4 regions of the Thalassotalea coralli genome follow, and region 1 is predicted to be linked to each of the others. Evidence: predicted binding sites of a transcription regulator. Region 1 holds the regulator's gene; each other region holds the start of a gene.

Region 1 (7,701 bases):
GTAACCAAGACCGACGTGGCAACCGTGGTAGAAATGCTCAACGTCGTAATAGAAACGATAGAAATGAGCGTAGTAACGACAAACGACGCGAAAAACGCAATGCTAACGAGCAAGTAGAAAAGCAAGAAAGAGCTGCAAAACCTGGTAAAAAGGCTCCTCAAAATAGGCAACAAAAGCCTAAAGAGGAAAAAGTTGCTGAGCGCAGACAACGCAGAAATAATCGTAAAAAAGTACGCGTAAATGAAGGCCAAGAACAAGTTGTAGAGACTAACTTAGATAATACAGCTTCTGAGCAAGCTCAAGGTACAGTAGCAGAACAAGCCACGACACAAGCGACAAAACCAAAAAGCAAGCCTAGAAAACCTGCGAAACAAGCGAAAGCAACAGAAAAGACTGTAGAGTCAGAATCTGCTGAAGCAACTAGCCAAGTAGATACAAGTGAAGTTGAAAATCTGGAAGGTAAGAAAGAGCAACGTTCTCGTTCACGCCGTTCGCCTAGACACTTGCGCTCTCATGGACAAAAACGTCGTCAGCAATCTGACGTAGTTGATGCTCAAACAGCTGAAGTTACCACTGATCCTGTAGAGACTCGCTACCCAGAAGTTTCTAATGATGATGCAAAAACAGAGCAAGTAGCAGAAACAGCTGTTGAATCGCAAGTTAATGTTGTTGAAGAAGTTCAGCAAGATTTGCCTTTAGAGCAACCAGCAGAACAAGAAGTTACAGCAGAGAGCTCAGAAGAAGTAACTCAAAATGAGCATACATCGCAAGAAGCAGATAGCGTAGTAGTAGTTGAAGCATCGACTCAAATCGAACAAGACAATGCAACTACTAGCGAGCCTGAGCAATTAACTATCGAGCAAAATGAATCTGAACAACCAGATGAAACTCAAGTAGCAGATACGGTTGAACCTGAGACTGCTGTAGATGTGACGGAAACTGCTGAAAATACAGATGCAGAACCCAAACAAATGGCTTCTGAAGAGGCTGTTGAGAAAGACTCGACTGAAACGCAAGCTAACGCTGAGGAATCACAAAGTAATGGTGTTGACTCATCAAGTGAAGAAGCAGCTACAAGCTCACAGCAAATTCGTATTAAGAGTCATGCATACTCAGATATGGCTAAGCCTGAGTCTTTTACTTCAGATAAAGAAATCCCAACAGCATTTGTTGAGCTTTCAGAACGCAATGAAGTAGTACGCTCTAATAAAACAGCGGCAAGAGCTTCTGCAACTAGTCAGAGCCAATCGGGCCCAGTTAACCCAAGTATTTAATTAGATACTTATTTTTCAAAAGCCGGCATTAAAGCCGGCTTTTTTATTGCCCGTTTTTTAGACTTTGATCTAAGCCAACAAATCACCTATTTTCGTAGGCAGATAAATGAAAAACACGTATAATTGCGGCCAACATAGATTAACTACACAAATAAATGAAAACTCCTTGGTACAAAGAGCCGTGGGCTTGGCTAGTATTTTTCCTTCCGTTGTCAGCCGTTATTGCTGGTATTACTACAGTGATTATCGCAAATACCAACCCTGATACTTTGGTTGTTGGCGATTATTACAAAAAAGGTAAAGCCATTAATTTAGAAATAGGCAAAGTTAAACAAGCACAAAAGCTAGGCATTAAGTTTGCTCTAAAGCTTAACGGGAAAGAGTTAGTGATTAAACCAACAGGTATAGAAAAAACCTTCCCACTTTTAAACGTAAACTTTTTTCATCCAACACTAAAAGATAAAGACTTTTATCTAGCGCTTACACCTGACGGCTCAGGTAATTTTCGTAAGACATTAGATGAAGAAATATCAGGGAAATGGCGCTTAACTATTTCACCATTTGAAGATCACTGGAAGATTCAAAATACCATTGGCTTACCTCAAGCCGACTTTATCTCAATAGAACCTAGACCAAACGAAGCAAACTAATCTCGATGACCACAGAGTGTTTCCATTGTGGAGAGCCAGTCCCTCCTGGGCTCTCCTTATCAGTTAAAATTGATGGCTCGATCCAACCTATGTGTTGTGTTGGATGTGAAGCTGTTGCCCAAACCATCGTCGATAACAACTTAACGGATTATTATAAATTTCGCACTGAAGCCGCGCCGAAAGGTGAACAGCTAGTTCCGGAACAACTTAAAAATAAAACGGTATTAGACGACGACAGCTTACAAAGTGAATTTACCGTTAAAGACGGAGAATATAAGGAAACAATACTCACAGTTGAAGGTATAAGCTGCGCAGCATGTGCGTGGCTTATCGAGATGCAAATTTCACCTTTAAAAGGCGTGGTATCAATCAATGTAAACGCGACAAGCCAACGAGCGACAGTTCGCTGGCGAGACGCAGACATCAAATTAAGCGACATTCTGCTAGCGATTGAAAAAGTCGGTTATCGTGCTTTGCCTTTTAAAGCAAGTGAAGCTGAACGCTCTAACAAAGCACAAAGTAAAGCATTTATTAAACGACTAGGCATCTCAGGCATACTGATGATGCAAGTTATGATGATTGCTATAGGGCTATATTTCGGTGCGTTTTCTGATATGTCCGAAAATATCTTAGTTTATCTTAGATGGACAAGCATGATTCTAACCTTCCCTATCGTGACCTACGGCGCTTTTGTCTTTTATAAGGGAGCAATAAACGCGATAAAAGTAAAACGACTGTCCATGGATGTTCCCGTCTCTATCGCTATATCGTTGGCGTTTATTGCTAGTTGTTGGGCTACTATAACCCAGACAGGTGAAGTCTACTTTGAATCAGTTTCTATGTTCACCTTCCTTTTGCTTATCGGCAAGTTTCTGGAGTTTAGAGCAAGAAATAGAGCTGCTGAAGTCTCAGCTAATCTACTAAAATTAATGCCTCTAACCGCCACGCGCCTCAATGGTGAACAGCAAGAAATCGTTGTCGCAAGAAAGTTGCAAGAAAACGATTTAGTACTTGTAAAACCGGGGGAAACAATTCCTGCTGACGGTGTAATTATCAACGGCACTAGCCCTATAAATGAAGCTATGCTTACTGGCGAGCAACGACCTGTCGATAAACAAATTGGCGACAGTGTTTTCGCTGGTACAGTTAATGGTGATGGCAACCTGACACTTGAAGTTAAACAAGCAGGTGCAACTTCGCTGTTAAGTCAGCTAATTCGACTCAGTGAAGCTTCTCAAGCTCACAAACCTAAAATTGCTCAGCTATCTGATAAAATTGCCCAATATTTCGTTGCCATTATTTTGATGACCGCAATTGGCACCGCTATTTATTGGCAACAACATATGCCAGAAGAAGCATTTTGGATAACACTATCAGTTTTGGTTGCTACCTGTCCTTGTGCTTTGTCGTTAGCAACACCTACCGCACTAACCTGTGGCACGACGCGCTTAAATAGAGCGGGAATTATGGTTAAAAGTGGCCATGTAATGGAGACATTACCAGAAATAACAGGCTTTGCTTTCGATAAGACAGGCACTTTAACCTCAGGTGACTTTGCTATCGCTAGCATGGAATTACACACAAGTTCATACGATAAACAAACCCTACTCGCTTTTGCTTCTGCGCTAGAATCTTATTCTGAACACCCAATCGCAAAAGCTTTTGTTCCTTACAGAGACTTTGGCGTTAATGCTAGCCAAGTTAAAGTGCACGCAGGCGCTGGTATCGAAGGGGTTATAAACGATCTTTCTATTATGATAGGAAAACCGAGTTGGTTGCTAAAAGGTGACCAGTTAACACAATTTACTCACTTACCTATTGTGATGACAGTTAACGAAGAGCTTGTCGCTAGTATTAATATTTCTGATCACATTAGAAATGACGCGAAAAGCTTAATCGCTACATTAAAAGAACGTTCTTACAACACACTCATGCTATCTGGTGACAACCAACAAGGTTGTGAAAAAGTTCAAAAAGAACTGCAGCTTGATGAAATTAAAAGCCAACTTACTGCACAAGATAAAATGGAATTGTTAACCTCTAGGCAGGAGCACGAAAAAATTGCCATGGTTGGTGACGGTGTTAATGACACACCTGTATTTGGTGCCGCTCACGTCTCTATTGCAATGGGCAGTGGTACAGATATTGCCAAAAGTGGTGCAGACGTTATTCTTTTAAACAACCGCTTAAATGCTATTATAGATTTATTGCATGTAGCAGATAAAACCAGGCGAATTATTTGGCAAAACTATGGCTGGGCGTTTGGCTATAACGCAATTGTATTGCCATTAGCCGTGAGTGGTTATATTACTCCTTATATGGCAGTAATCGGCATGTCATTAAGTTCAATTTTGGTAATTACTAATTCACTGCGTTTATTAAAAACGAAAAGGCCAAACAAGTAATGAGCATTATCTACGTTTTAATTCCAATCGCTATTTTATTGACAATAGCTGGGATTTACTTTTTCTTTTGGGCGGTCAAATCAAATCAATTTGATGATCTAGAGAAGCAAGGGTTGAGCATTTTGTTTGATGAAGACAAAAAAGATAAGACAACATCGCAAACCGCTGCTAATGATCAGCGTAACAACTCACCTAAAGAATAACCCTAGATGCAACTAGACCTGTTATCGGCGTTTTTAATAGGATTACTAGGAACAGGCCACTGCATTGGCATGTGCGGAGGTATTGCGTCGATGCTTACCGGTGCAGTTAGAGACAATAACCCTAAAAAGCAGTTATATATTATTTGCTACAACGCTGGCAGGATTTTTTCTTATACCTTGTTAGGCACAATTGTTGGCTTTACCAGTTCATTAATGGTCAAACAACTTGGCTTTCCTGTGCTAATACTAAACGTTATTGCCGGTGTTTTTCTCATTCTACTCGGACTGTATATTGGCCAATGGGCGTTTCTGCTAGTTCACGTAGAGAAAGTTGGAAAGAGTCTGTGGCAAACGTTGCAACCACTATCAAAACATTTAATTCCCGTTGATTCGGCGACTAAAGCAACCTTTTTAGGCGCTTTATGGGGTTGGCTACCATGCGGGCTTATTTATTCTACGCTAACTTGGTCATTAGCATCTGGCAGTGCACTTCAAGGCGGCCTTATCATGCTAAGCTTCGGATTGGGAACTTTACCTGCTCTATTACTGGTATCTTTTGGCGCTTCTAAGGTTAATGCATTGTTAACAAAGATTTGGGTTCGCCGTGCAATTGCCTTAATGTTAATTTTTTATGGAATAATTACACTAAAATTTGCATATATGAAGATGTTCTAATAATATTCCACTTGGAATTACCCGTAGAGAATTTAAGGATATTATGTACAAGCGTCAATGCTCAGGTCAGCAACATATTCATTGCCAAAATTGTAGTATCAGTGAACTGTGTCTCCCGTTTTCTCTTAACGCGCAAGAGTTGGAAACTCTAGACCAAATAATTGATCGTAAGCGACCTATTCAAAAAGGTGAGCAGATATTCCAAGATGGCGAGCAAATGAAATCGCTTTACGCGATTCGTTCAGGTACTTTCAAAACTTACACTGTCAACGAAAGTGGCGAAGAGCAAATTACAGGCTTCCACTTAGCTGGTGATTTATTAGGTTTTGATGCTATTGCTTCTGCCGAACACCCAAGTTTTGCTAAAGCTCTAGAAACTTCAATGGTGTGTGAAATTCCATACGACACGCTAGACTCCCTATCTAACGCAATGCCAAAATTGAAAAAGCAAATGTTACGTATGATGAGCGCTGAAATTCGTACTGATCAAGAAATGATGACTTTGCTTAACCGCAAAAACGCAGAACAACGTTTGGCAACTTTTTTATCGACGCTAAGCAGTCGTTATAAAGAACGCGGTTTATCTTCTGTTGAATTTAGATTGTCAATGACACGAAGTGATATCGGTAACTACATAGGCTTAACAGTTGAAACAATAAGCCGTTTAATTAATCGCTTTGACAAAAATGGACTAATCAAGGTTGATGGTAAGCTAATTACTATCCTGAATAATGAAAAGCTAGACGAAGTAGCTTCTTTATAAATAATTACTGGTCCCTTGATTTAAAACAATAAATTCCCGTGCGCAAACGCCAGCAGTCGCTATAATTGAATTAAAAGTGACTATTTGGAGTTTGCCATGGAGAAGTATAAAAAAATTCTCGCCGTTATAGATCCTACTGTAGAAGAGCAAAAGGCGCTTAACCGTGCAATTGAATTAGCGAGTAAAACTAACGCTTCAATTACCGCTTTTCTTTCTATATTTGATTTTTCCTACGAAATGACAACGATGCTTTCCGCAGATGAACGAGAAGCAATGCGTCAGTCTTTAATTCGTGACCGTGAAGAGTGGTTACAAGAAATTATCGACGAATCTCCACACGAACACGTTAACATTGACTCTCAAGTTGTTTGGCACAACCGCCCTTTTGAACCTATTATCGAACAAGTGCTGCATAACGGTTACGATATTGTCATTAAAGGAACTCATGAGCACGACAAGTTAAAATCGGTAATATTTACCCCAACTGATTGGCATATTCTCCGTAAATGCCCTTGCCCAGTATTATTGGTGAAAGATCACTTGTGGCCAAAAGACGGGAATATATTGGCAGCACTGAATGTAGGAAGCGATGAACAAGAGCACCAGTCTCTTAACAGCATAATTACAGAAGAGGCAGTTAATCTAGCTAACCTCATTCAAGGCAATGTCCATTTAGTTAATTCATTTCCTGGTACGCCAGTAAATATAGCGATAGAAATTCCAGAGTTTAATGCAAACGAATACAACGACTCCATGTATGAACATCACAAGAATGCCATGGTTAATCATGCAGAAAAATTTGGCATTTCAGCAGAGCAGACCCACATTGAAGAAGGCTTACCTGAAGATGTTATCGAAGCAGTTTCTAGTAAGTTAGATGCAGAGTTAGTTATTTTAGGCACAATAGGCCGTACAGGTTTATCTGCCGCTTTAATCGGAAATACAGCTGAGCATGTCATTGATCGATTGAACTGTGACGTTTTAGCTTTAAAACCAGCGGGTTATAGTTCACCACTTCAAGACTAAATTTTCGACATTAATGGAATGAAATAACCAGCTTCAAATGCTGGTTATTTTTTACTTATCATCTTGCCTATACCGCATTATAATACGCCCCTTTTTACACGCTCCTAGCATTTCAAAGACGAAGTTTTCTTATGACCGAAGCAGATAACCGCAAAGCCATATACGAAGCCAACAAACTGCAAAAACGCTTGCGCAGTAAAGTGGGTAAAGCCATTGCCGATTACAAGATGATTGAACATGGCGATGTTGTAATGGCATGTATTAGTGGCGGTAAAGACAGTTTTGCCATGCTAGATATTTTACTAAGCCTGCAAAAATCTGCGCCTGTGGACTTTAAAGTCATTGCAGTTAATCTAGATCAAAAGCAACCAGGCTTTCCTGAGCATGTACTTCCTGAGTATTTTGAATCATTAGATATTCCTTATTACATCATAGACAAAGATACATACTCGGTTGTAAAGGAAAAAGTACCAGAAGGTAAAACAACCTGCGGGCTGTGCTCTCGCCTAAGACGAGGTACTTTGTACTCGTTCGCTGAAGAAATAGGTGCAACCAAGATAGCGCTAGGCCATCATTTAGATGACATTGTCGAAACTTTGTTTCTTAACATGTTCTTTGGTGCAGCATTAAAATCAATGCCACCAAAATTACGAGCAGACGATGGGCGAAATATTGTTATTCGCCCAATGAGTTACTGTCGAGAAA
Region 2 (7,701 bases), on a different contig from region 1:
CAACGCCAAGATGAAATCGCCTTATTGATAGCATCGTAAGTCGACGCTGTCGTTGGTCCGCCATATTGAGGATACAAAGGCATAACGATTAGCTTATCCACACCTTGTTGGCGAAACTCTTCTAACTTACTGGCGATAGATGGGTTACCGTAGCGCATGGCTAAATCTACGATAACTTCAGGTTTGTTATCGCGATCAATAAGCTGACTGACTTTCTCCTTTATCGCATTACTGATCACCATAAGTGGTGAGCCTTGCTCAGTCCAAATGCTTTTATACAAAGCAGCCGATTTTGCAGGCCTTACTCGTAAAATAATACCGTGGAGAATAATCATCCACACAAGACGAGGAATTTCCACTACGCGAGGGTCCGATAAAAATTCGCGTAGGTAATTTCTTAACGCCGGAGATGTAGGTGCGTCAGGCGTACCCAAGTTAGTTAACAGCACACCTATCTTGCGCGATTGACCATGTGCAGACGCTTTGTCAGCACCTAAATATCTAGATTTCAAAGTAAGCTCTCAGATTCTAATTATTCTTTTGTTCTTCTATTACGGTGTCTACCACTAAACGGATCGGATTTCTTTCCATCACGGCAACATTATCAACCTGACCTTTAAAGTCGCCCGCTTTGACACCAGGGCTACCGCTTGCAGAAATTACGGCAACAATATTAGCTTCTTTCACAGAGCTAAGCTTTGCTTGAGGTGTCATAGCACGCGCGTCATTTAGTACGATTCGCGTTGGTAAATCACTGGCCATCAATTTAACTGCCGCCAGTGGCATGCGTGCGCCACCTGTTGGTATTGCATAGACAAATACTACTTTATCTTCACCTTGCTCTAATTGTGCTAAAACTTCATCACTGATATCAATATCAATGGTTAAGCGAGGACTGTTTGGCATAATAGGCTGAGCATCAGCAGCGCCGCCACCAGATAGCGCAAGTCTATTTTGTGCTTCAGCGATAGCGCCTTTTAATGCCTCAACATTAACACTTGGGCGGTTATCTGTAACAACCTGCTGCCAGAAGGTAATCGCACCTTGGAAGTTTTGATTTAGAAACTGGTTCATACCCAACAAAATATTGGTTGAAGGATCGCGTGGGTCAAGTGACAGTGCTTTATCAATTAATTGCTGTACTTCGGCAGTGATCTGACGATTGTTTTTATAAAAAGTCGCTTGCGCTTTAGCACCATATAAATCGGCTTGTTCACCATCAATAGCAATCACTTTATCAAAGGCATTAAGAGCACCGTCGAAATCTCCCACACCAACTAACGCCTGACCTAAACCATACCAAGCATCGCTGTTCATTGGCTCTTGCTCAGTTTGTTTTTTCAGTTGCTCTATTTGAACTAAAGCACGCTCTTGTTCATTCAATTGAGCATGGCCATCTTGAGTGGCTTGCGGCGTAGATGCAATCAAACTATAAGCGCCGTTTTGCTGATACATATAGGCACTAAAAACGATAACAAACAAGCTGATTGATATCGGCCAAATAATAGAGATAGTTTTCACTTTACTTGGCGTTTGATTTGCTTCTTGTTGGTTTTCGTTGATGTCTTGCAGCAAGCTTTGGTCAAGCTCAGCGATTAAATACTCGTAGCTTTCCTCATCTAAGCGACCTTGTTCATGATCGCGTTCTATTTCCGCTTTATGTTCTTTATAAAGTCGAACGTTAGTTTCATCACGAAAACTGTTATCAACATTGTTGGCGTATCTGTGTTGTGAAATGAAATGTGCCCATACCACTATTAAAATAAGCAGAATAAAGGCAATAACAATAAAAAGTAATTCAAGCATAAATTATTTGTCTTTCAGTAATTCGTCGATTTGATTTTGTTGCTGTGAAGATAAAGCGACTTGTTTCTTTTGCTTAGGCTTATTGCGTACCATCAGCATAACAATCACGATACCAATAAGTAACAATACCGCAGGACCAAACCATAAAATATAAGTAAGGCTAGAGACTTTTGGGCGATAAAGCACAAACTCACCATAGCGCTTTACCATAAAATCGACGATTTCAATATCTGACTTGCCTTGCATTAATAATTCATATACTTCACGACGCAAATCTGCCGCAATAGGTGAATTAGAATCAGCTAAATTTTGATTTTGACACTTAGGACATCGTAGCTCTTTAATGAGTGCTTTATAACGTGTTTCAGTCACGGGATTTTCAAACACGTATGTATCTGTTGTTTGCCCGTAACTGTTGTTAGCAAATAAAACGCTAGTTAACACGAAAGACAATAATATAACTAAACTGCGCATTACTAAGCTCCTTCTTGCTCGAGCATTTCAATCATAGGAATGAATTTCTCCTGCCAAACTTGTCCGTCAATAGGGCCAACATGCTTCATTCGAATAATGCCTTTCTTATCGATAACAAATGTTTCCGGCGCAGCGGTAACACCTAACTCAATACCCAGTTTCCCTAACGGGTCGAAAACAGATAACACATAAGGATCTTCGTAATCTATTAACCACTGCTTGGCGTCTTCACGAATATCTTTGTAGTTTAATCCGTACAAACTAACACGACCGCTTTTAGCAATATCAACTAAATAAGGATGCTCGTACTTACAATAGACGCACCAAGTACCCCAAACATTTAACAGTACAATATCGCCTTTTAAATCTTGTTCTGTCAGCTCAACTTCAGGCTTTAGTAACTGCGTTAACTGAAAACTTGGCATAGGTTGTCCTACCAATGCCGACGGTAGTGCTTGCGGGTTTAATGACAAACCACGATAAAGCACAACACCTAACGCAATAAAAACGATTAAAGGTAAAAATCGGATAATTTTGTTCACATCTATTCCTTATGCTGCGCTAGGTTTAACAGCTGAAACAACTGACTGAATTTGTTTTGCTTTTTTAGCTCTGTAGCGCTTATCCATCATAGCAAGCAAGCCGCCGAAGCCCATAAATATTGCACCCAGCCAAATCCAGCGAACGAAAGGCTTGTAATGTACGCGAATAGCCCAAGCGCCATCTGGAAGTGGGTCGCCAAGAGCAACGTAAACGTCACGGAAAAGACCGGGGTCAATACCCGCTTCTGTCATGCCCATGGTTTGCACTAAATAAGTTCTGCGTTCTGGCTTTAATAACGCCACTTCTTCACCGTTTTTGGTTACTAATAACTGGCCTTGTTCTGCGGTATAGTTAGGGCCTTTTACGGGCTTAATACCTAGAAACTGTACTTCATAGCCCGACACTTCAACGCTTTCGTTAAGTGCCATTTTCACACTCAGTTCTTTTTCATACATTGACACGATAGTGACACCGACAATGGTAATCGCGATACCCATGTGGGCAAAAGTCATACCCCACTGACTAAAACTAACCTTGCCAAAGTTGTATTTACCTTGCTTATCTTTTGCTTGATTACGCAAATCTTTAATCACAACCAGTGACACCCAACTCGCCAATGCAATACCAAAGCTGGTCAATGCGTTAAATTCACCCGCATAAACAAAAGGAAACGCTAAACCAATCACGATGCTAGCAATAGAAGGCTTAGTCAGCTGTTTTCTCAGTTCGCCTGATTTAGCTTTTTTCCAACGAATAAGTGGTCCAATTCCCATTACTATGAAAAGCACACTCATCATAGGAACAAACACTGCGTTAAAATAAGGAGGGCCTACCGAGATTTTTCCTAATCCAGCAGCATCGATAATCAGCGGATAAAGAGTACCTAATAAAACCGTTACCGAAGCAACTACCAAAATAACATTACACAGTAACAGTGCAGTTTCACGTGAATAAGTAGAGAAACGACTGAAGCTAGCCACATTAGATGCTCTAAAGGCAAACAAAGTTAATGAACCGCCCACAGCAATGGCAAGGAGTAAAAGGATAAAGGCACCACGTGTTGGGTCAGCCGCAAATGAATGCACGGAAGTAATCACGCCAGAGCGAACTAAGAAGGTACCTAATAAACTTAAGCTAAAGGCGAAAATAGCAAGTAGCACTGTCCAGTTTCTAAAAGCACCGCGCTTTTCTGTCACCGCAAGTGAATGCAGTAAAGCCGTACCGACTAACCACGGCATAAATGATGCGTTTTCAACTGGATCCCAGAACCACCAGCCGCCCCAACCAAGTTCGTAGTAAGCCCACCAGCTACCTAGTGCAATACCTAAGGTTAAGAAAATCCAAGCTGCGACTACCCAAGGTCTTGCCCAGCGTGCCCAAGCAGCGTCTAGTTTGCCACACATAAGCGCAGCAACCGCAAAGGCAAACGCTACCGCAAAGCCCACATAACCTAAGTACAACATAGGAGGGTGAATAATTAAGCCGACATCTTGCAGTAACGGGTTTAAGTCGCGGCCTTCCATAGGTACGACTGGCCATAAGCGTTCAAACGGATTAGATGTTAATAAAGTGAATAGCATAAAACCAACTGACACCATACCAAGCACCGCTAACACTCTCGCGATAAATGCCTCATCAATTCCCTTGCTATACTTGGCGACTGCCATCGTCCAAGCAGTTAATGAAAAAACCCACAGTAATAAAGAGCCTTCATGCCCGCCCCAAACCGCACTAATTTTAAAATAATAAGGCAATAAGGAATTAGAATGCCCAGCAACATATTTCACTGAGAAATCGTCTACAACAAAACTATATCCAAGAACAACGATACTTATCGCGGTAAAGGCAAACATGCCAAAGGTTAATGGTTTTGCATAGCCAATTAACACCGGTTGACGGGTAAATACGCCTAACAAAGGAATGATACTTAAACTAATAGCGAACGCTAAAGCAACAATTAAAGCAAAATGCCCCAACTCTGGGATCATAATAATAACTCCGGGAACAATGTTATTTATAGTCTGCACATAACAGCTAGCCCTATTGTTAATGCGCAGGACTTATATTAGCCAATTCTAGCATTATTTTTTATGGGAAATCAGTACGCATTGACAATGATTTGGGTTTAATGGTGTAAATATTCTCTTACCCAGAATAGTAGGATAAACTGATGGCTTAGTGTAGGATCTAGATCAAAGCAAAGCTATAATAATTGCGTTAATTTAAGTAAAGTTATCGCAAAATCGAAATTAGCCATTATTAGGCTATTACAATCATAAACATTTAGCGCTTATTTATCGATGTCATCAACAGAAAAAGTCCTTTTACAAGCCGAAAATCTAACGTGCATTAGAGAAGATCGCATTCTCTTTGAAGAATTAAACTTTACATTTTCTTCAGGTGACATTATTCAAGTTGAAGGTCCCAATGGAGCGGGAAAAACCTCTCTTTTGCGCATATTAGCCGGCCTATCTGTACCTAGCGAAGGGCACGTTGCTTATCTCGGTAACAAAATAAACCAATGCAAAGAAGCCTTTAACCAAGACTTACTTTATTTAGGCCATCAAGTTGGCATTAAAGGCGAACTAACAGCTCAAGAAAACCTAGCGTTTAACCTTGCTATTAGTGGCCTTGCAACAGACGACACTGAAAAAACGCTTGAAGACGTTGGTTTACTTGGTTTTGAAGATAGCTTAGCCTCACATTTAAGTGCTGGACAACATCGCAGAATCGCACTGGCTAAGCTCTGGCAAAGTCAGGCACGCATTTGGATACTAGATGAGCCTTTTACCGCCATAGATAAAAAAGGCGTAGCAGAGTTAGAAGCAAAAATGCTAGCACACGCGCAAAACGGTGGCTTGGTTATTTTAACTACCCATCAAGATTTACAGATGCCGATTGAACATTATAAAAAACTTACGTTAACTTACCGATTATTTTAATTAATACATGACGACAACGCACTCACCATCAACATTATCCTACAGTAAAGCATTTAAACTTGTGCTTACTCGCGATCTCACCATTGCAATGCGTCATAAAGACGACGTATTAAATCCTTTGCTATTTTTTGTCATCGTCGTCAGTTTATTTCCGTTAGGTATAGGTCCAGAATCTAATATGTTAGCGCGAATTGCGCCCGGCGTTATTTGGGTTGCGGCACTACTATCTACCCTGCTGTCATTGGATCGATTATTTAAATCGGACTTTCAAGACGGTTCTTTAGAGCAATTATTATTGAGCCCTTGCCCAACATTTATCATTGCCTTAGCGAAAATAAGCGCTCACTGGCTACTCACTGGTTTACCTTTAATTCTAGTATCTCCTTTATTAGCGGTATTGCTGAATTTTCCAGAAGCAAGCTATTCAGCCTTACTATTGACCTTATTATTGGGTACACCCGTATTAAGTTTTATTGGTGCAATTGGTGTGGCGTTAACCGTTGGTATTAAAAAAGGCGGTGTATTACTTAGTCTACTAGTACTTCCTCTTTATATTCCTGTATTGATATTTGCGACAAGCGCTATCGAAACTGCCGGAATGAATTTACCCTACAGCGGACAACTTGCTATAATCGCCGCCATGCTAGTAGGCGCAATAACACTATCACCCGTAGCTGTAAGTGCAGCATTAAAAGTGAGTACTAATTAACATGTGGAAATGGCTTCATCCTTACGCAAATCCTGAAAAAACCTACCAACTCACGGACAAACTCGTGCCATGGTTTGGTTATGCGGCATTAGCTTTATTGACGGTTGGTATCGTGTGGGCATTACTTTTTGTACCAGCAGACTATCAACAAGGAAATAGTTTCAGAATATTCTACATTCATGTACCCAGTGCTATTTTATCCTTAAGTGTTTATACCGCGATGGCCATCATCGCTTTTTGTGGATTAGTTTGGCAGCTTAAAATGGCAAATGCCTCAGTAGCTGCCATAGCCCCAGTTGGCGCTGCATTAACAGCGATTGCCTTGTTTACCGGTGCGGCATGGGGCAAGCCTACTTGGGGCACTTGGTGGGTTTGGGATGCAAGATTAACATCTCAGTTAATTCTATTATTTTTGTATTTAGGCGTAATCGCTTTACACAATGCTTTTGAAGACAAAGAGCAAGCAGGAAAAGCTGCAGGTATCTTAGCGGTGGTTGGCGTTATTAATATCCCTATCATTAAATATTCAGTTGAATGGTGGAACACGTTGCATCAAGGACAAACGGTAACGCAAATAGGTCGTCCAGCAATGAGCATGGAAATGTATTGGCCATTTGTTGTGTGCTTCTTTGGTTTCGCCTTTTTTGTCGGTTGGCTAATTTGCCAACGGTTTAAAACCGAACTTATTGCCCGTAATGCCTCGCGCCCTTGGGTACGTCAATTAATTGGTGTTGAGGAAATTAAATAATGCAGTTTTCCAACCTTCAAGATTTTATCGCGATGGACGGCCATGGTTTTTACGTGTGGTTATGTTATGGCTTTTGCTTAGTCATATTTGCATTGCTTTCTTACTCCACCGTTTCGGGACAAAAATCAACAAAAGCGCGCATTAAAAAGCGCTATGAACGAGATCTAAAATTAAAGCGTGCCGCTGAAAAGCAAGCACAGGAGTAACGACACACAATGAACCCTAGACGTAAAAAACGACTCACCATCGTCGTATCAGTACTAGCAGCGATAGGTTTAATTACCTCACTGGTATTATATGCCTTAAGTCAAAATATCGATTTGTTTTACACCCCGCATGAAATTGTTCACGGAAAAGAAGATACAGGCACTAAACCTGTTGTTGGCCAACGCATTCGTGTTGGTGGCTTGGTAGTTACCGGTAGTGTAAACAGAGACCCTCAAAGCTTAAAAGTGCAGTTTGACTTAACTAACAAAGGC
Region 3 (7,701 bases), on a different contig from region 1:
GTTGAACAAGGTGAGATTGTTAATTACCACGAGTTTTCATTAAGCGAATTAGCCAAAGTTACCACCGAAACAGTTAAGTTTAGCCAAGGGGATGCTGTAAACCTCAAGCCAATATTCAATGATTATGATGTTATTTTAGTGCAGCAAACATTAGAGCAAAGTTACGATCCTAAAAAAGTGCTGCGAACCATAGAACAGCGGTTGAAGCCAAATGGCTTATTAATACTCGCTTCAAGTTTCATTTTTGAGGAGAGCATAACACCGAAAGATAAATGGTTAGGTGGGGTAAAAGTTAACGGTGAAAATCAGACAGGAATAGAAGCTGTTGCTAATTCTTTAGGGCAAGCGTTCAAGTTGCTGGCAACAGATACTTTACCTAAACAGACAAAACTTAATCAAGTGCAAAGCATACATGAAAATATATCTATTTCTGTTTGGCAAAAATCGAAAGATTAGAAAACGTTATTCGATTTTAAACAGAGGGTATCTCATGGATTTGAAGTTGAGTAACTTTTAAATGACATTGGCAAAACATATTGCATTTTCTCAATCATTAGCGGGGAAGGTTGACATAAATCTGAGTCAATCTTTTGCTAATACCTTTTCTTTTGGTGAGCTAAATCATTTTATCGACGACTTAGCCAATACCATGGATAGTCTGCCGTTGGGTTACGCTCCGATCCAAGGAAGTCCGTTTCTAAGGTCGCTGATTAGTGAGCTTCACAATGAAGTAAACTGTCATCAAAGCCGTATAACACAAGATAACGTACTCACGTTTTGCGGTGCTCAAGACGCTATTGCCACATGCTATCAGCAGGTGCTTAAAGAAGGGGACGAAGTGATAGTGATAACGCCTTGTTACCCTCAGCTGTTGCTAACCGCGCAGCAACTTGGCTGTAAAGTGGTAGAAGTCCCCGTTTTAGCGAATCATGAATGGCAAGCATCCATTGAACAATTTGAAGGTGCAGTGAATGACAAAACTAAACTTGTGGTAATCAACTCCCCACATAACCCGACAGGCTCTGTTCTGCCCATTGAATTAATAGAAGAAATTGTCGGTTTGTGTCGACACTATGATTGTTACTTACTCAGCGATGACGTAGCGCAACTCAGTAACTTTAATGAGCTAAAGTTAGGGCACTCGTTGCTAGATTATGATAAAGCCTTGATTGTTTCTGTGATGTCAAAGAGCTTTGGTTTAGCAGGTGTCAGGTTAGGTTGGATAGTAAGTAAAGACAAACGTTTAATAGACAAACTTGTTGTGCAAAAATCTTTAAGAACTATATGTTGCTCTGCCTTAGATGAATTTGTGGCAACAAAAGTGTTGGAACAGCGTGAAAAAATTTTAACCTTTAATAACCAGTTGCTTAAAAGAAACTACCAATTAATTGCTAACTTCATCGAAGAGCACAAAGCTTATGTTTCTTGGGTTGCACCACAAGCGGGTTTAATGGCCTTGGTTGAGGTGAAAGGTGTTCAAGATATTGAGCGTTGGTGTATTGATCTCGCTGAAAAAGCCAGGCTGATGGCACTGCCAAGCTCCTGTTTTAATCTTGCCGGAAGTTATTTTCGAATAGGTTTGGGAGGGCAACAGCTTGAAAAAGGTCTACTGAAATTAACTACGCACCTTTATAAGTAAATTACTTCCAAATCGATCCTGCTGCAATACAAACTTATTGTAATTCCAAACTTCCCTTATTGCTGATTGGCGGCACCTTTTTTCAGCTGGTGTTTAAGTTGTTACATAATTTGTTACATCTGCTTATAAACTTTATCTATCTTTATTTCGACTATATTTTTGTGTCAATTAACTATAAAGATAACAATGGCTAAACAAGTTCATAACTTTTCAAAACTATATCAAAAATCAATTCTATTGGGGCTAGGGGCAATCACAAGTATTGCGACTTCTTTGGCTAACGCACAGACGATAGAAAGCACAAATAAACAACCTGTTCGCAATAAGTTTTCTCTACCTTTCATTGAAAGTTCTCCAAAAATCGACGGTGTATTAGACGAGAGCATATGGCAATCAGCGCTTGTGATGGAATTAAAGTATGAAAACAATCCTGGCGAAGGAACACCTGCTCCCGTAAAAACTGAAGTGTTTTTATATCAAGACGGTCAAGCCCTTAACGTGGCTTTTAAAGCATACGATCCGGAGCCAGAAAAAATTCGAGCGTCATTAAGAGACAGAGATGCACTTTGGGCAGATGACAATATTGGTATTATTATCGACACCTTTAATGATGAGAGAAGTGGCTTTGAATTCTTTGCTAACCCCTTAGGAGCACAAGCTGATATGAAAATGGAAGATTCGGATGGTTGGCAAGAAGATGATTCATGGGATGCGATTTGGGAAAGTGCAGGCAATATCACTGATTTTGGTTATGTTGTTGAAATGCGTATTCCTTTTACGGCATTAAGGTTTAGTGAAAGTAAAGAAAATCAAATCTGGAACTTTGCGGGCTGGCGAAACTATCCTAGAGATGTGCGAGTCCAAATGGCTACGCATAAGCGAGATCGTAATATTAAATGTAGTTTATGTCAGTTCGAACAAATCGAGGGATTTGCCGGTGTTTCTGCTGGTAACAGTTTGCAATTAACTCCAACATTAACTGTATCTCGGTTTGATGAAAAGTCAGACGTGCCCGGTGAATGGCAAGAAGGTGATGTTGAAGTAGAACCAGGATTAGATGTTAGGTGGGGGATTACTCAAGATATGGTGCTAAATGCCACCATTAACCCTGATTTCTCTCAAGTGGAAGCAGATGCAAGTCAGCTTGATGTTAACAACACTTATTCCTTGTTTTACTCGGAAAAGCGCCCATTCTTTTTAGACGGAGCATCATATTTTGATACTGCTCGATTTAACTTTGTGCATACGCGTAACATTGCCGAGCCTGATTACGGGTTAAAAGTCACAGGTAAAACAGGTAAACATAGCTACGGGGTTATGGTGGCTAATGATGAAAATACTTCATTTTTAATGCCTGGTAATCAAGGCTCGAGTTTAGCTACTTTAGACCAAAAGTCCGAAGTAGCGATTGCTAGATATAAGTCTGATGTAGGTGAGAGAAGTAATGTTGGTGTTTTATTAACGCACCGTCAAGGTGACGATTATGATAATACCTTAGTTTCTGTCGATGGCACTCAATGGTTTAGTCAATCTGATGTTGTCCAGTATCAAATAGCGCGCGCAGAATCGACTAATCCCGAGTCTGTTGTGGAAGACTTTGATGTTGATAACAAGCAATCCGATACTGCGGTATCTATAGATTATGCACATCGCACACGTGATTATAACCTTAGAGCTGGTTATACCAATATTGGTGAAGATTTTAGAGCGGATTTAGGTTTTCAAAGTCGCGCTAATATTGAGCGCTTTGTGTTAGGCGGTAGAAGAAATTATTTCGGTGATAGTGACGACACGCTTACTCGTTGGGGCTATTTTGGTGATTGGGACAAAACGTATGATCAAGATGGCACTGTCATTGAAGAGGAAGTAGAGTTGCACGGTAATTTACAAGGCCAAATGCAGTTTTTTATGAACTTTGGCGTGGTTCACCGTGAACGCTTATATGATAGTGAATATTTTGATGAAACCCAATATATGACCTATTTTGAGTTCAACCCGTGGTCAAATTTAGAGTTCGGTACATTTATTCGTTTCGGAAAGCAAATCGACTTTGCTAACACGCAGCTAGGCGATGTAGTGGACTTTGAACCGAGAATTAATTGGGACGTGAATCAGCACATTAATATTGAGTTTCGTTACAATTACAGTCAGCTTGACGTAGATGGCGGCAGGTTATTCACCGCAAATCAATCTGATATTCGTCTAGGTTACCAATTTGATATGCACAGTATTTTAAAGCTTATAGTCAAATACACAGATATAAAACGAGAGACGAGTTTATATTCTTTCGAGGATGAGGAAGACCTTCCAGATCAACGCAACAAGTATTTCTCAACGCAGCTTATTTATTCTTATAAAGTAAACCCACAAACTTTGTTCTTTGTTGGCTACTCAGACGGTGGCTTCCAAGATGACGAGCTTGATTCGTTAGAACGAAATCAGCGTACTGTATTTACTAAGTTTAGTTATGCTTACCAAATGTAAATAAGGAAAATTGTATTAATTACTGCAAAGGAAAGACAAAAAAGATCAATATGATACAAATCAAAGCATTTACCTTAGACTTAAGCTAAGTTATAAAGAGTAAAAAAGTTTGTGGAGATCAAAATGGCAACAATGTTGGTAATTACGGATGACGGTGGAGATTCTAAAGATCTAATTGCAAGAGCAGAGGAATTAGCTTCTTATTCTCAAGATGATCTACATATTGTGCACTTTGTTTATGAAAAGTTTCGTGGGAGTAGCGAAGATACTCAGCCGTTAATTGACGCGATAGTTGCTAAACAGACTGAGCAGTTAGAAGCACAGGTTGCTAGCTTGCTGACAAATAAAGATGTTAGTTACAAAGTTTCTGTTGTTTGGGGGGCAAACATTGCCAACTGGGTCACGGAGCATGCGAAGTCGACTGAACTGAGTATGGTATTAAAAACAGGACATAGAAGTGAGCAGGCTTTCTATACGCCGACTGATTGGCAGCTTATTCGTCAATGCACAACGCCTGTTTATATCGCCTCGTTGACCAAGTGGCGTAAATCAAACAATGTATTAGTTGCTCTTGATTTACAAACGAAAAACGCTGAAAAGATGGCATTGAATGAAGAATTGCTGAAACAAGGTAAGGAATTGGCAGAACAGAGTGGAGCTAAACTTTACGCATGTTACGCTCCACCAGTATCTCAGTTACTTCAAGATTTTGGTATGCAATACCGAGATGAAGTAGAAGAACAGGCTATTCAAGAAACCAAAGGTATTATTAAGAGCTTTTCTGACAAGTTTGGCATACCGTTAGATAATTTTACGATTAAGGCGGGTAAACCAGATAAAGTGATCCCGAGTATAGCGGCAAATGTTAAAGCAGGCGTTGTTGTTATTGGTACTATTGGTCGTTCAGGCTTGAGTGGTCAGGTAATCGGTAATACTGCAGAAAATATTATGAGTTTATTGAAAACCGATGTTCTAGCCATGAAGCCTTGTTAAAAAAAATGTTGGCTAATAAACAAAGAATAAATATTGAATAAAAAAAGGAGAACTTTTGTTCTCCTTTTTTGTTTTACAAGGCTAACTCTATGACCATTTCTCTTAATTCTTCTTTAGAGATCGAATTATCATGATTGGTATCAAATCGTTTAAATATAGTTTCACACATACGAATGCCTTTGTCTTGCAACAAGACATCGATTAACTCAACGAACTCACTGCGGCTAATTACACCGTCTTTATCTTCGTCAAATACTTCAAATAATTCATCAACCCACTGATTTAGATCCATCAGTTGTCCTCTACATCAAGAAAATACCACTTAGTTAAGACTTTATCTTGTATTCAAATAGATGTGAAGAACAAATGAAGAATTAACATAAGAATAGTGTAGAACCTTAGATTTATTGATACTTATGTGGTTGAAAACTGTTCAGCTGCAAAAGAGAGAAGGAATAGTTTTACAGGCGTATCGATAGTAGTTATAGATGCGTTTTACTAATGGCAACAATAACATATAAGAAATAACAAAAGGTTACTAAGTCCGTTCATATAGTACTTTACATAAAGTGTATATTGAATAAAATATAAACTCATGCAGAAATACCTGTGTGAAATCTCTTGGACTAAGGGTTGTTTTATAGGGGGTTGGCAGTTTTGTTGTCGATTTCTTTATGTGACTTTTAGTATTTTTGGGCCGTTAGTTTATCTAGCGGCCTTTTTTCTTTATATATTATATTGAGTGGCTGGGATGAGCTTTAATAAGTGCCGTCTAGACAATACTTAGCTGAGCTACTCTTCTTTTAAATGACTCCTACCCAATTTAATAAATCAACTCAAACCAAATCGAAAAGAGCCTTTCAAAAAGCATTATTGTTTAAATTTACGTGACGTTTTCTGTCGAATCACTACGTCGATAGAAAGTCTTGCTTTAAGCATAGCTGAGCAAATTTGCCCACCATTCTCTCACAAAACTAGAAAGGTTAAGGAAATGTTAGAAGTGGCTTGAGGCTCAAGTTGCTCAAGTAACCTTCAAACAAAGTGAATGAAAAGCAAACAAAATGTAACACATTAAACACTTTTGCAATAACTATTAATGTAATCGTATTTGTCGTGGCATACTTCTTGTTTTTATTCTTTACTGAGCTTGTTGTGGTTGTTGATATTTAAGGTTTTTTACAAATTGTTATTGATGGGTGCTTTTCTATTAATTCTTTCGTAGATTGAGGGTTTTTGCTGTTTGACATGTTTCTCTTTTGTTACTTATTCTCCGTGCTGGATATAAGGTATACAGTATATCTATGGACTAAAAATAACGGAAAGTCGTGTTGAAAATACGACCCCATTTCTAGGGAAATTAGAATGACAATTTTAAAGAGAGAAACATCTACTATTCGCAAGTCGTTAACTGCTTTGGCTGTAGGTAGTGCTTTAATGCTATCTTCAACCAGTGCTTTAGCGACTGATGGTAAAGGCTCAATTAAAGGTACGATTGAGTCTGCTGCAGGTAATGAGTTAAACAACGTAGTAATTACGATTAAACATGAAGCGAAAGGTCTTGTGCGTACAACAACTACTACTTCTAACGGTGACTTTTCATTAAAAGGCCTTCCAATCGGTAATTATACTATTACTGTTACCAAAGACGGCTTCACTACAGTTAGCGAGCAAAATGTCGCCATTACAGTTGCGGGTATCGTATTCGATGCAACTATGGTGGATGATGCAAATATCGAGCGTATTGAGATAAGTGGCGCTCGAATTAGCCAGATCGATTCTGCAACAACACAAACGTCACAAGTAATCTCAACTGAAAAGCTAAATACCTTACCTGTTGAATTAGACTCTACAGCGATTGCTTTATTAGCTCCGGGTACCGTGAGCGGTGACTCTGCATTCGGTGGTGTAGCAATTGGTGGTGCTTCGGTGGCTGAAAATGGCTTTATGCTTAATGGCCTTAATATTACTGATGTTCGTTTAGGTATGGGCGACATTGATTTACCTTGGGAAGCTATTGCGCAGACCGAAGTAATTACCGGCGGTGTATCACCTGAATACGGACGTTTCATTGGTGGTGTTGTTAACTTGGTTTCAAAGTCGGGTGATAACGAATGGACCTTTGGCGGTAAAGTAGAACTATACCCTGACTCGCTATCTTCACCTAATCAACGAGTAAACGACGCAGGCAAGCAATACGACGACGACTACTCATATTATCAAGCGAGTGAAGTTAACCTTTGGGCCAGTGGTGCAATTATTGAAGACACCCTGTTTTTCTACGGTTTGTACAACCCATGGGAAGATGAGGAGCATTTCCTTAATTCTGAAACCCAATATTGGGAAGAAGAAGATGAACGTGATATGTGGTTTGTTAAGCTTGATTGGGAAATCAACGAAGACCATTCTTTAAGTGCGATGGCGTTTGATAACTCAACAGATCAAGTGAGAAAAGAGTGGCGACGCGGGAGTGGCGACGAAGAGTTTGATCTTTCGCAGGAGCCTGGCGTCCTTTACAACAAAAAAGGTGGCTTAGTCTGGAATTTACAGTATACAGGCTACTTAACCGATGATTTAACTATGTCTGC
Region 4 (7,701 bases), on a different contig from region 1:
CTTTCGTTGACGTTGAAGGTGTTAGAGATGAAATATGGGCAGTAGGATTTAGAAACCCTTGGCGATGGGGTTTTGATACAGAAACTGGCGAAATTTTTGTTGGTGATGTAGGTGCTTCAAACCTAGAAGAAGTAAATAAAGTGGTAAAAGGCGGTAATTATGGCTGGCCAATAAAAGAAGGTACTAACTGTCTATTAGGCGAAGGCTGTGGAGACTATGAAGATTTAATAGACCCTGAATTAGAATACAGCCATGATGCTGGCTGGGGAGCTATTATAGGTGGCTTAGTTTACCGTGGTTCAGCTATTGAAACATTAATTGGTAAGTTTATCTTTGCCGATTTCTCAGCTTTTTCTCAGATTCTTTCTTTAGAGTACGATGAAAATAATCAGCCATACGGGCACAAGCTATTTAGTGGAAAGCTATCTCCAAATGGTGGTATTCGAGCATTTACAGCAGACTTTGACGGCGAGATATTTGTCAGCCATTACACAGGTATTTTCAAAATGGTACCTGAAGATTCAAATGGCGCTGAAATTAGCGATTTCCCACAGACACTCTCTGAAACAGGTTGTTTCGAAACCAATGGCTCTGAACTGGTTACTGTAGAATCTGCAATTCCTTTTGACGTTGCCTCTCCTTTGTATACTGACGGTGCAGATAAACGTCGCTGGATGGCTATACCAGACAATACTCAAATTGAAGTTACTGATAATGGTGACTTTATTTTCCCAGTTGGCTCAGTATTAATTAAAGAATTTGCCTTTGAAGGTAAGAAATTAGAAACTCGTTTACTGATGAAAAATGACATAAATGAGTGGAACGGATATACCTACGAATGGAATGACGAACAAACTGAAGCAAATTTACTTCCTGCTGGTAAAGTTGTTGATGTCAATGGTATCGCTTATCAAATCCCAAGTAGAATTCAATGTCAGCAATGTCATAACGATTCGATAAATGGTGCTATTGGCCCTGAATTTAGACAATTGAATATTGAGCGTAAATACTCAGACGATCATACTGCTAATCAGATTGAATATTTAGCCGATATCGCATTTTTGCAAGAAAACGTTGTTGATCGCATCACTGAATTAGACGCCCTTCCAGATTATCTGAATGACGTAGTAACAAGAGAAAGCAGAGTGAAAAGCTTTGCCCATTCAAACTGCGCCTATTGTCATAATCCGAATGGTCCTGCCCGTGGCAGCCTAGATTTTACTTGGAATGTAAAAGATCAATGGGGAGCTTGTAATTCTGAGCCTGAAATTTCTAGCCTTGGTATTGAAGACGCAAAACTAATTGCGCCAGGAGATCCAGAAAAGTCAATTATCTATCAGAGGCTTAATACTACAGAGTACTACAAAATGCCGCCTATGGGCCGCAGTACTATTCAAACTGAGGTTGTGGAATTATTCCATGGCTACATAAATGAAGTTACATGTAGATAAAATTAGACAAGATGATTAAAACAAAAGGCGCCAGATAAACAGTTATTTGGCGCCTTTTTTATCTTGTAAGATTTAATAGTACCTAAGCTCTTCCACTTTCCCCCAAAACACACGGTACGAATAAATGGTATAAAGCAGTATGGTGGGCACCACGATTATTGCACCAACAAGAATAAAGTTTAGTGCTTCTGGCGCAGCAACAGACTCCCATATTGTTAACTTATTCGGCACAATATATGGAAAGAAACTAAAGGCCAAACCAAAGAAACTTAGCGCAAAAATAAATACCACAGTGACAAACGGCAAGCCCGAACCGATCTCAGGTTTTTCGGCAAGATGTTTCAGCACAAAATGGCAAACGAGAAACAAACCAAAACAAGCGATTGGAATTGGCAATAAGAAGGTCGCATAAGAAATTGATAGCCATTTATCGTAAATTTCAGGGTTAACCCAAAGGTTAGTCGCCGACACAAGTAAAATACCAAAGAATGTCACTATAACGCTTTGTTGCGCAGTAGATATCGCTTTTTGTTGTAACTCGCCTTCAGTTTTCATCACCAACCATGTAGCGCCAATTAAGCGATACGCGGCAGCAACACCAATAGCACTTAAAAGCGAGAATAACGTAGCAGCAATAGAGTTATCAAAACCAGTAACATAGGCCCCTAACATATACCCTTGCGAAAGAGATGCGACGTATGAACCTACTTTGAACAAGGTATTCCAAGTTTTGCGATGAGAAACCGCAGCCTTCGCCCTAAAATCAAAAGCAACACCACGTAAAATCAATCCAATAAGCATCACTGCCGATGGTAAATAAAGGGCTTTTAAAACCATGCTGTGAGCAACTGGAAATGCGATAAGTAACAAGCCAACTGCGAGCACTAGCCAGGTTTCATTAGCATCCCAAAAAGGACCGATTGACGCTATCATAGTGTCGTTGTCTTTTTCAGAGTCACTCGATATCAACATACCAACACCTAGGTCATACCCATCTAGTATCACGTACATAATTGTAGCCAGCCCCATCAGGCCAACGAAAATAACCGCCAAAGTGTCTTGATCAAACATGACTGCTCTCCAATGAATCTTTTTTATAAACACTACTTAAAATACTAGGCTCTTCAGTTTCAAATTCTTCTACTTCAACACTACGACGAGCCATTAAAAATACCGTGTGTAAATATGCCCACAACAAGCCCGCATACACTAAGCTGTACATGGTTAAACTCAGCACGACGTTGCTAGGAGCAATGTCAGTTACAGCATCGCTAACTCGCAGCACACCGCTAACAAGATAAGGCTGACGACCGATTTCTGTGACATACCAGCCGGCTAATGTTGCAACCCAGCCAGAGAAAGACATAGCCACTAATAGGTATAAAAATGCTGGAGGTAAAGTATCGCGCCTAAATAGCTTTATACGTGCCCACCAAGAAACCAAAATCATCAGCAGACCTAGACCAACCATCAATCGAAAACCATAAAAAACAGGTTTTACCGGAGGGTGCTCTCCTTTGAACTCATCTAGGCCTTTTATTTCACCCTCCATCTCATGGGTTAGTATCAAGCTCGCTAAATTAGGAATGCCAATTTCAAAATGATTAGTTCTCGTTTCCTCATCAGGTATCGCAAACAATAATAGCGGCGCCCCTTTCTCCGTTTGCCACACACCTTCCATCGCGGCAACTTTTTGTGGTTGATGTTCTAATGTATTAAGACCATGTAAATCGCCAACGAATGCTTGTAGCGGCGCAAGCACTGCTGCAACGGTTAAAGCAACTTTTAAGGTGAGTTTAGGCGCTTGTTTAGTATCGCCTTTTAGTAATCGATAAGCGCTAATGCCTGCTATTAAAAAAGCTGCGGTTAGCCCTGATGCAACTAACACATGAGATAAACGATAGGGAAATGATGGATTAAATATAATAGCGAACCAATCTAGTGGATAAGCAACCCCATCGCGCATTTCAAAGCCTGTTGGCGTTTGCATCCAAGAATTTAAACTCAAGATCCAAAACGCGGAAAGCGTAGTCCCTATTGCCACTATCACAGTAGCTAAGGTATGTACTTTAGGTGGTACTTTCTTAATGCCAAACAGCATGATGCCCAAAAAAGTGGCTTCTAAAAAGAAGGCCGTTAATACCTCGTAACCTAAAAGCGGCCCAGCGATATTACCCACTTTTTCCATAAAGCCTGGCCAATTCGTGCCAAACTGGAACGACATGGTGATACCACTAACCACCCCCAAGGCAAAAGTTAACGCAAATATTTTTACCCAAAACCGATAGGCTCGCATCCACACTGGGTGGCCGGTCTGGTCAAAACGAACTTTAAAAAACACTAAAAACCAACACATCGCGATGGTGATTGTTGGGAAAAGAATGTGAAAACTAATATTCACTGCAAATTGGATCCGCGAGAGCATTTCTGTATCTAACATGCGTTACCTCTGAAGAAAATTGACACGAGTCTGCCTAGAACACTCGCTAAAGCCAGTGCTCGAAAAATAATGAATACGTTACTAACGCCTAAGCGTTAAATCGGTTAGCCGCTTTTTATAAGCTTGTCTTTAATATCTAACATGCGCACGACACCCGAACCTAACTTCATTAGGGTCGTTAGTTTTTCAGGGCTAATGCTTTGAAGTTCAGCAGCCCATTGCGTGAGTGTTTCAAGTAATTCATGAATCTCATTCATGCGCTTTTGCGCATAAGCTTCTTGTTCATTACTTGGCTCATCTAGCAAGGCGTCACGCAGAAGCGATAAGGTTGGATCTACTTCTCGCTTACTGCGTTCTTCGAATACGCGATTGGCTAATTCCCAAATAGAACCTATGGGAAGGTAATAGTCTTTGCGATCGCCAGCAATGTGCTGCACGGTAACAAGTCGCCAAGACTGAAGTTCTTTAATGCCCATGCTAACATTGCCGCGAGAAATACTGAGGGTTTCGCCAATTTCATTAGCAGATAGAGGTTGCTCGCTCATCACAAGTAACCCCATAATCTGACCAATAGTACGGTTAAATCCCCACCGACTGCCCATTTCACCGCAATGCATCACAAAGCTTTCAATTTTTGGTGATAAATTCATCTTTTTAAACTTTCAATAATTTCTGAAACTTTAAAAAGAATAGAATATTCTTTGATTCAGATCAACAAATTTTGACGTCTTGTTACAGAATTGTACGACTTGTTTTTGCAGAACTATGTGAACAGCGAAAAATTACTGATAAAGTAAAAGAGTTGTTAATATTGGAATCAATAGCGTGTTGCAGTTTGATAATAAAAATCACACCGTTAGCCACCTTGGTAAATCAGTCATCCTTCCGCCACTGAGCTTCAGATTATTAGAAGTATTGGCGACTAAACCTGAGCATACTTTCTCCGTTGCAGAGTTAACCGAAAAAGTGTGGACGACCAGTCAAGTAAGTGCTGAAACCTTAAAACAACGCGTATTTGTGTTGCGTAAAGCTATTGACGAATCGGCACTTGAAGGAATATCTATTCAGGCGATTAGAGGCGAAGGTTATCGTCTGATCATCGCTGTCGAGCCTAAAGAAGCGTTGCTTACAGAGTCAATTACTCAAGAACTTCCTATTATCAATAAACGAAACTTTCTTTTAGTTCTAGCAGCATCTTTCCTTTTATTGGTTATTACTGTGTATTGGTTTTTTATCCGAGGTACAAACCTGGCACCTAACAACCGTGTTTTATTGTGGACAAATATTCCCACAGAAGAAATGTCAGTAGAAGGAAACAGTGCTTATCAAGAATGGCGAACCATGCTCGCTAAAGAGAATAAGCTAGGCAATATTCAATTGATATTATCCGACCGAGTTAAGTCTATGCTTGTCCCTATTCAAGCGCGCAAAGACAGAGCAGGTTTAATTAGTCACTTTGAACTCGTCAGCACGAACAACAACCAATCTATTCGTTTGAGTATTGTTGAACCTACCACTGCGACAATACTAAGAAGCGACATAGTTGAATTGGCTAACAGTAGTGAATTAAACAAAGTGATGCAGGCTCAATTTTTAGCAGTAAAAAACCTCATCGTCTCAAACCAACTTTGCCTTCTAAATGATCAAAGAGACAACTCTCAAGACCCAATATGGCAAGAATTAAGAGAAATCGCCAACAAGCCATAACCCACTGAAATATAATAACTATAACCAATCATAACTCTTCTTAACCAATCCTAACTGGCATTAAATTCTTAAAAATAGTCCTCTACATGCCAAGTGATAAGCACTAAGGCCTTAGTTCAACCAACGCACTTCGAGCCCTAAAATGTCATCACTTTACATGAACAATTGACTCAATAACCTTTCCTCTTTTAGAAGGATTAAACATGACTAATTACCTTAAGATGATGGCACTAATATTTGCCTTAGTATCTTCTTTCAATCTTTTTGCTAATGACAATAAAAAAACGTTACCCGCTCCCTATGGGCAAGGTACATATATCCCTTCCAAGCATGGCAAAATATATTATGAAACTGACGGTACCGGTACACCGGTAGTACTTGTGAATGGCGGTCCAGGCGGCAGCAGAACCGTATTTTGGGGAGCGTTCGATTTCTTAAAAGAAAATGGCTATCAAATTGTTTACTTTGATGAGACTGGCGTTGGCCGCTCGACTAGAAAGATAAAAGGTAAACATTCTCCTTTGAATACCGTTCACGACATAGAAACACTGCGCAAGCATTTAGGGGCGGAAAAAATAGTAGTTGCCGGGCATTCATATGGTGGCATTCCAGCGGTGCAATACGCATTAAAGCACCCTGAACGCGTTGAAAAACTCATCATGTTAAGTGCCTCCGCTGACGCTATTAGCCAACAAATGAATGTAAACGCAGCGGCGTATTTAAGAAAAACATTCTTCCCACAAGAATGGGAGAAGATGGAAGCATTACGCAAAACAGGTATGTTAACCAGCGATATGGCTTATATCGATGTATTTTACCAGAGAAAAATCGACGACAAATCTGATTGGTATGCGCCGGATAGAGCAGCTCCTCTAAGAAAATACCGTTCAAACGACAGACGCGATAGGTTCAATATGGATGTTTATTTTGATATTGCGGGAACAGATGCCGAAGTTGCCATAGGTGGCACGCTAAAAGGCATAGATGTTAACGCGAGCATGTTTGAAAAGTTCGACATACCAACGTTAATCCTTAATGGCCGAAACGACTGGAAAACAACACCAGAAATGGCTTATCGATTCTACAAAATGCTACCTGAAGGAGTCGCACAATTGTCGTTCTTAGAAAAAACAGGCCATTGGACATGGGCGGAAGAGCCTGAGCAGTTTGCCGAAATAATGACTGAGTTTATAACAAAAGAGTAATCTATTTCTTATTTGCACTTATCTTAAGAGCTAATTGCCCAGTTAGCTCTTTTATTTCGACGAAATTGATTTAATAATTCGCAAAGTAGTGGAACAGCTATATGTCTATTACGTCATACGGATACTACTAGTTTCTTTGCATCACTTGAGTAGTAGAGCTTATACTTAAGCTCAAGATAACATAATCTAAACAACGATTTTTACTATGAACTCGCATCTTGTGTTGTTAACAACCATTTTTAAATCAAAGCGCTGACAGAACTTTTCGACTAGTAATAGCCCTAAACCGAAGCTACTGTCTGAAGACTCCCTTTCTGTCAAATTAGGTGCATCAACATCTATACTATTTTTAACCAAGATAGCGTTTTGTGTGACTTCAACTTCCATTGCCTTAACACCGTTTTCTTCTCTCCCATGATGAATAACGTTATTCACTAGATTAAAAACAATAAATTCAAAAACTTCTTTAGGTATAAAAGCACTTATTCTGTCGCTTTCTTTTATCGAAAAACTTAAACCATGGGCTTGATACATAGCGATAGCTTCTTCCTTAACTATTGCTAGTGACGTATTTAGCTGTAATGGTGCTGCAACTTTTTTGTTAGTTGTTAACCACAGCATGGCCTCACTGGTTCGCTGCACTCTTCTCAATGCACTGTTTAGTCTCTGGTAAACGTTCTTCTCAGTAAGCTCCGGATGCTTGATCGCTAGTAATTCAACTGCATGTGTCATGACCTGAACCGGCGTCCTCAGTTCATGACTAATACCTTGATTAAACGAAATTTGTTGTTGTAAGACCTGCTCTTTTTCAGTGAGAGCTTGCGCTAGTTCATCTGCGATTTGTTTGACATCAGTCTCACGAATCTTTTCATTTAGCTGTTGAATATTTCTCGCTGAT

The links. Region 1 encodes FNR, which switches genes on or off when oxygen is low (the NO sensors DNR and NnrR bind a similar motif). Its sites were predicted from a motif close to TTGATCTAGATCAA; they were not measured.
Region 2: the regulator FNR is predicted to act here: its motif matches at 5,006-5,019, upstream of ccmA (cytochrome c biogenesis heme-transporting ATPase CcmA).
Region 3: the regulator FNR is predicted to act here: its motif matches at 4,174-4,187, upstream of ACOB80_RS11605 (universal stress protein).
Region 4: the regulator FNR is predicted to act here: its motif matches at 4,593-4,606, upstream of ACOB80_RS00725 (GbsR/MarR family transcriptional regulator).

Annotation. Positions count from the first base shown of each region.
Region 1 is NZ_JBVVBK010000002.1:505,541-513,241, forward strand. It holds gene rne (ribonuclease E) at 1-1,274, shown strand, start outside; gene ACOB80_RS07615 (FixH family protein) at 1,430-1,924, shown strand; gene ACOB80_RS07620 (heavy metal translocating P-type ATPase) at 1,930-4,329, shown strand; gene ccoS (cbb3-type cytochrome oxidase assembly protein CcoS) at 4,329-4,532, shown strand; gene ACOB80_RS07630 (sulfite exporter TauE/SafE family protein) at 4,539-5,207, shown strand; gene fnr (fumarate/nitrate reduction transcriptional regulator Fnr) at 5,251-5,970, shown strand; gene uspE (universal stress protein UspE) at 6,067-6,996, shown strand; gene ttcA (tRNA 2-thiocytidine(32) synthetase TtcA) at 7,128-7,701, shown strand, end outside.
Region 2 is NZ_JBVVBK010000007.1:42,273-49,973, reverse strand. It holds gene hemH (ferrochelatase) at 1-512, opposite strand, end outside; gene ccmI (c-type cytochrome biogenesis protein CcmI) at 529-1,806, opposite strand; gene ACOB80_RS16840 (cytochrome c-type biogenesis protein) at 1,810-2,280, opposite strand; gene ACOB80_RS16835 (DsbE family thiol:disulfide interchange protein) at 2,283-2,822, opposite strand; gene ACOB80_RS16830 (heme lyase CcmF/NrfE family subunit) at 2,832-4,811, opposite strand; gene ccmA (cytochrome c biogenesis heme-transporting ATPase CcmA) at 5,124-5,765, shown strand; gene ccmB (heme exporter protein CcmB) at 5,773-6,474, shown strand; gene ACOB80_RS16815 (heme ABC transporter permease) at 6,476-7,222, shown strand; gene ccmD (heme exporter protein CcmD) at 7,222-7,428, shown strand; gene ccmE (cytochrome c maturation protein CcmE) at 7,438-7,701, shown strand, end outside.
Region 3 is NZ_JBVVBK010000004.1:128,032-135,732, forward strand. It holds gene ovoA (5-histidylcysteine sulfoxide synthase) at 1-456, shown strand, start outside; gene ACOB80_RS11595 (pyridoxal phosphate-dependent aminotransferase) at 518-1,639, shown strand; gene ACOB80_RS11600 (carbohydrate binding family 9 domain-containing protein) at 1,826-4,123, shown strand; gene ACOB80_RS11605 (universal stress protein) at 4,247-5,116, shown strand; gene ACOB80_RS11610 (EF-hand domain-containing protein) at 5,190-5,408, opposite strand; gene ACOB80_RS11615 (TonB-dependent receptor) at 6,479-7,701, shown strand, end outside.
Region 4 is NZ_JBVVBK010000001.1:187,317-195,017, reverse strand. It holds gene ACOB80_RS00740 (PQQ-dependent sugar dehydrogenase) at 1-1,451, shown strand, start outside; gene cydB (cytochrome d ubiquinol oxidase subunit II) at 1,524-2,522, opposite strand; gene ACOB80_RS00730 (cytochrome ubiquinol oxidase subunit I) at 2,515-3,891, opposite strand; gene ACOB80_RS00725 (GbsR/MarR family transcriptional regulator) at 3,996-4,541, opposite strand; gene ACOB80_RS00720 (winged helix-turn-helix domain-containing protein) at 4,717-5,598, shown strand; gene ACOB80_RS00715 (alpha/beta fold hydrolase) at 5,802-6,803, shown strand; gene ACOB80_RS00710 (sensor histidine kinase) at 6,990-7,701, opposite strand, start outside.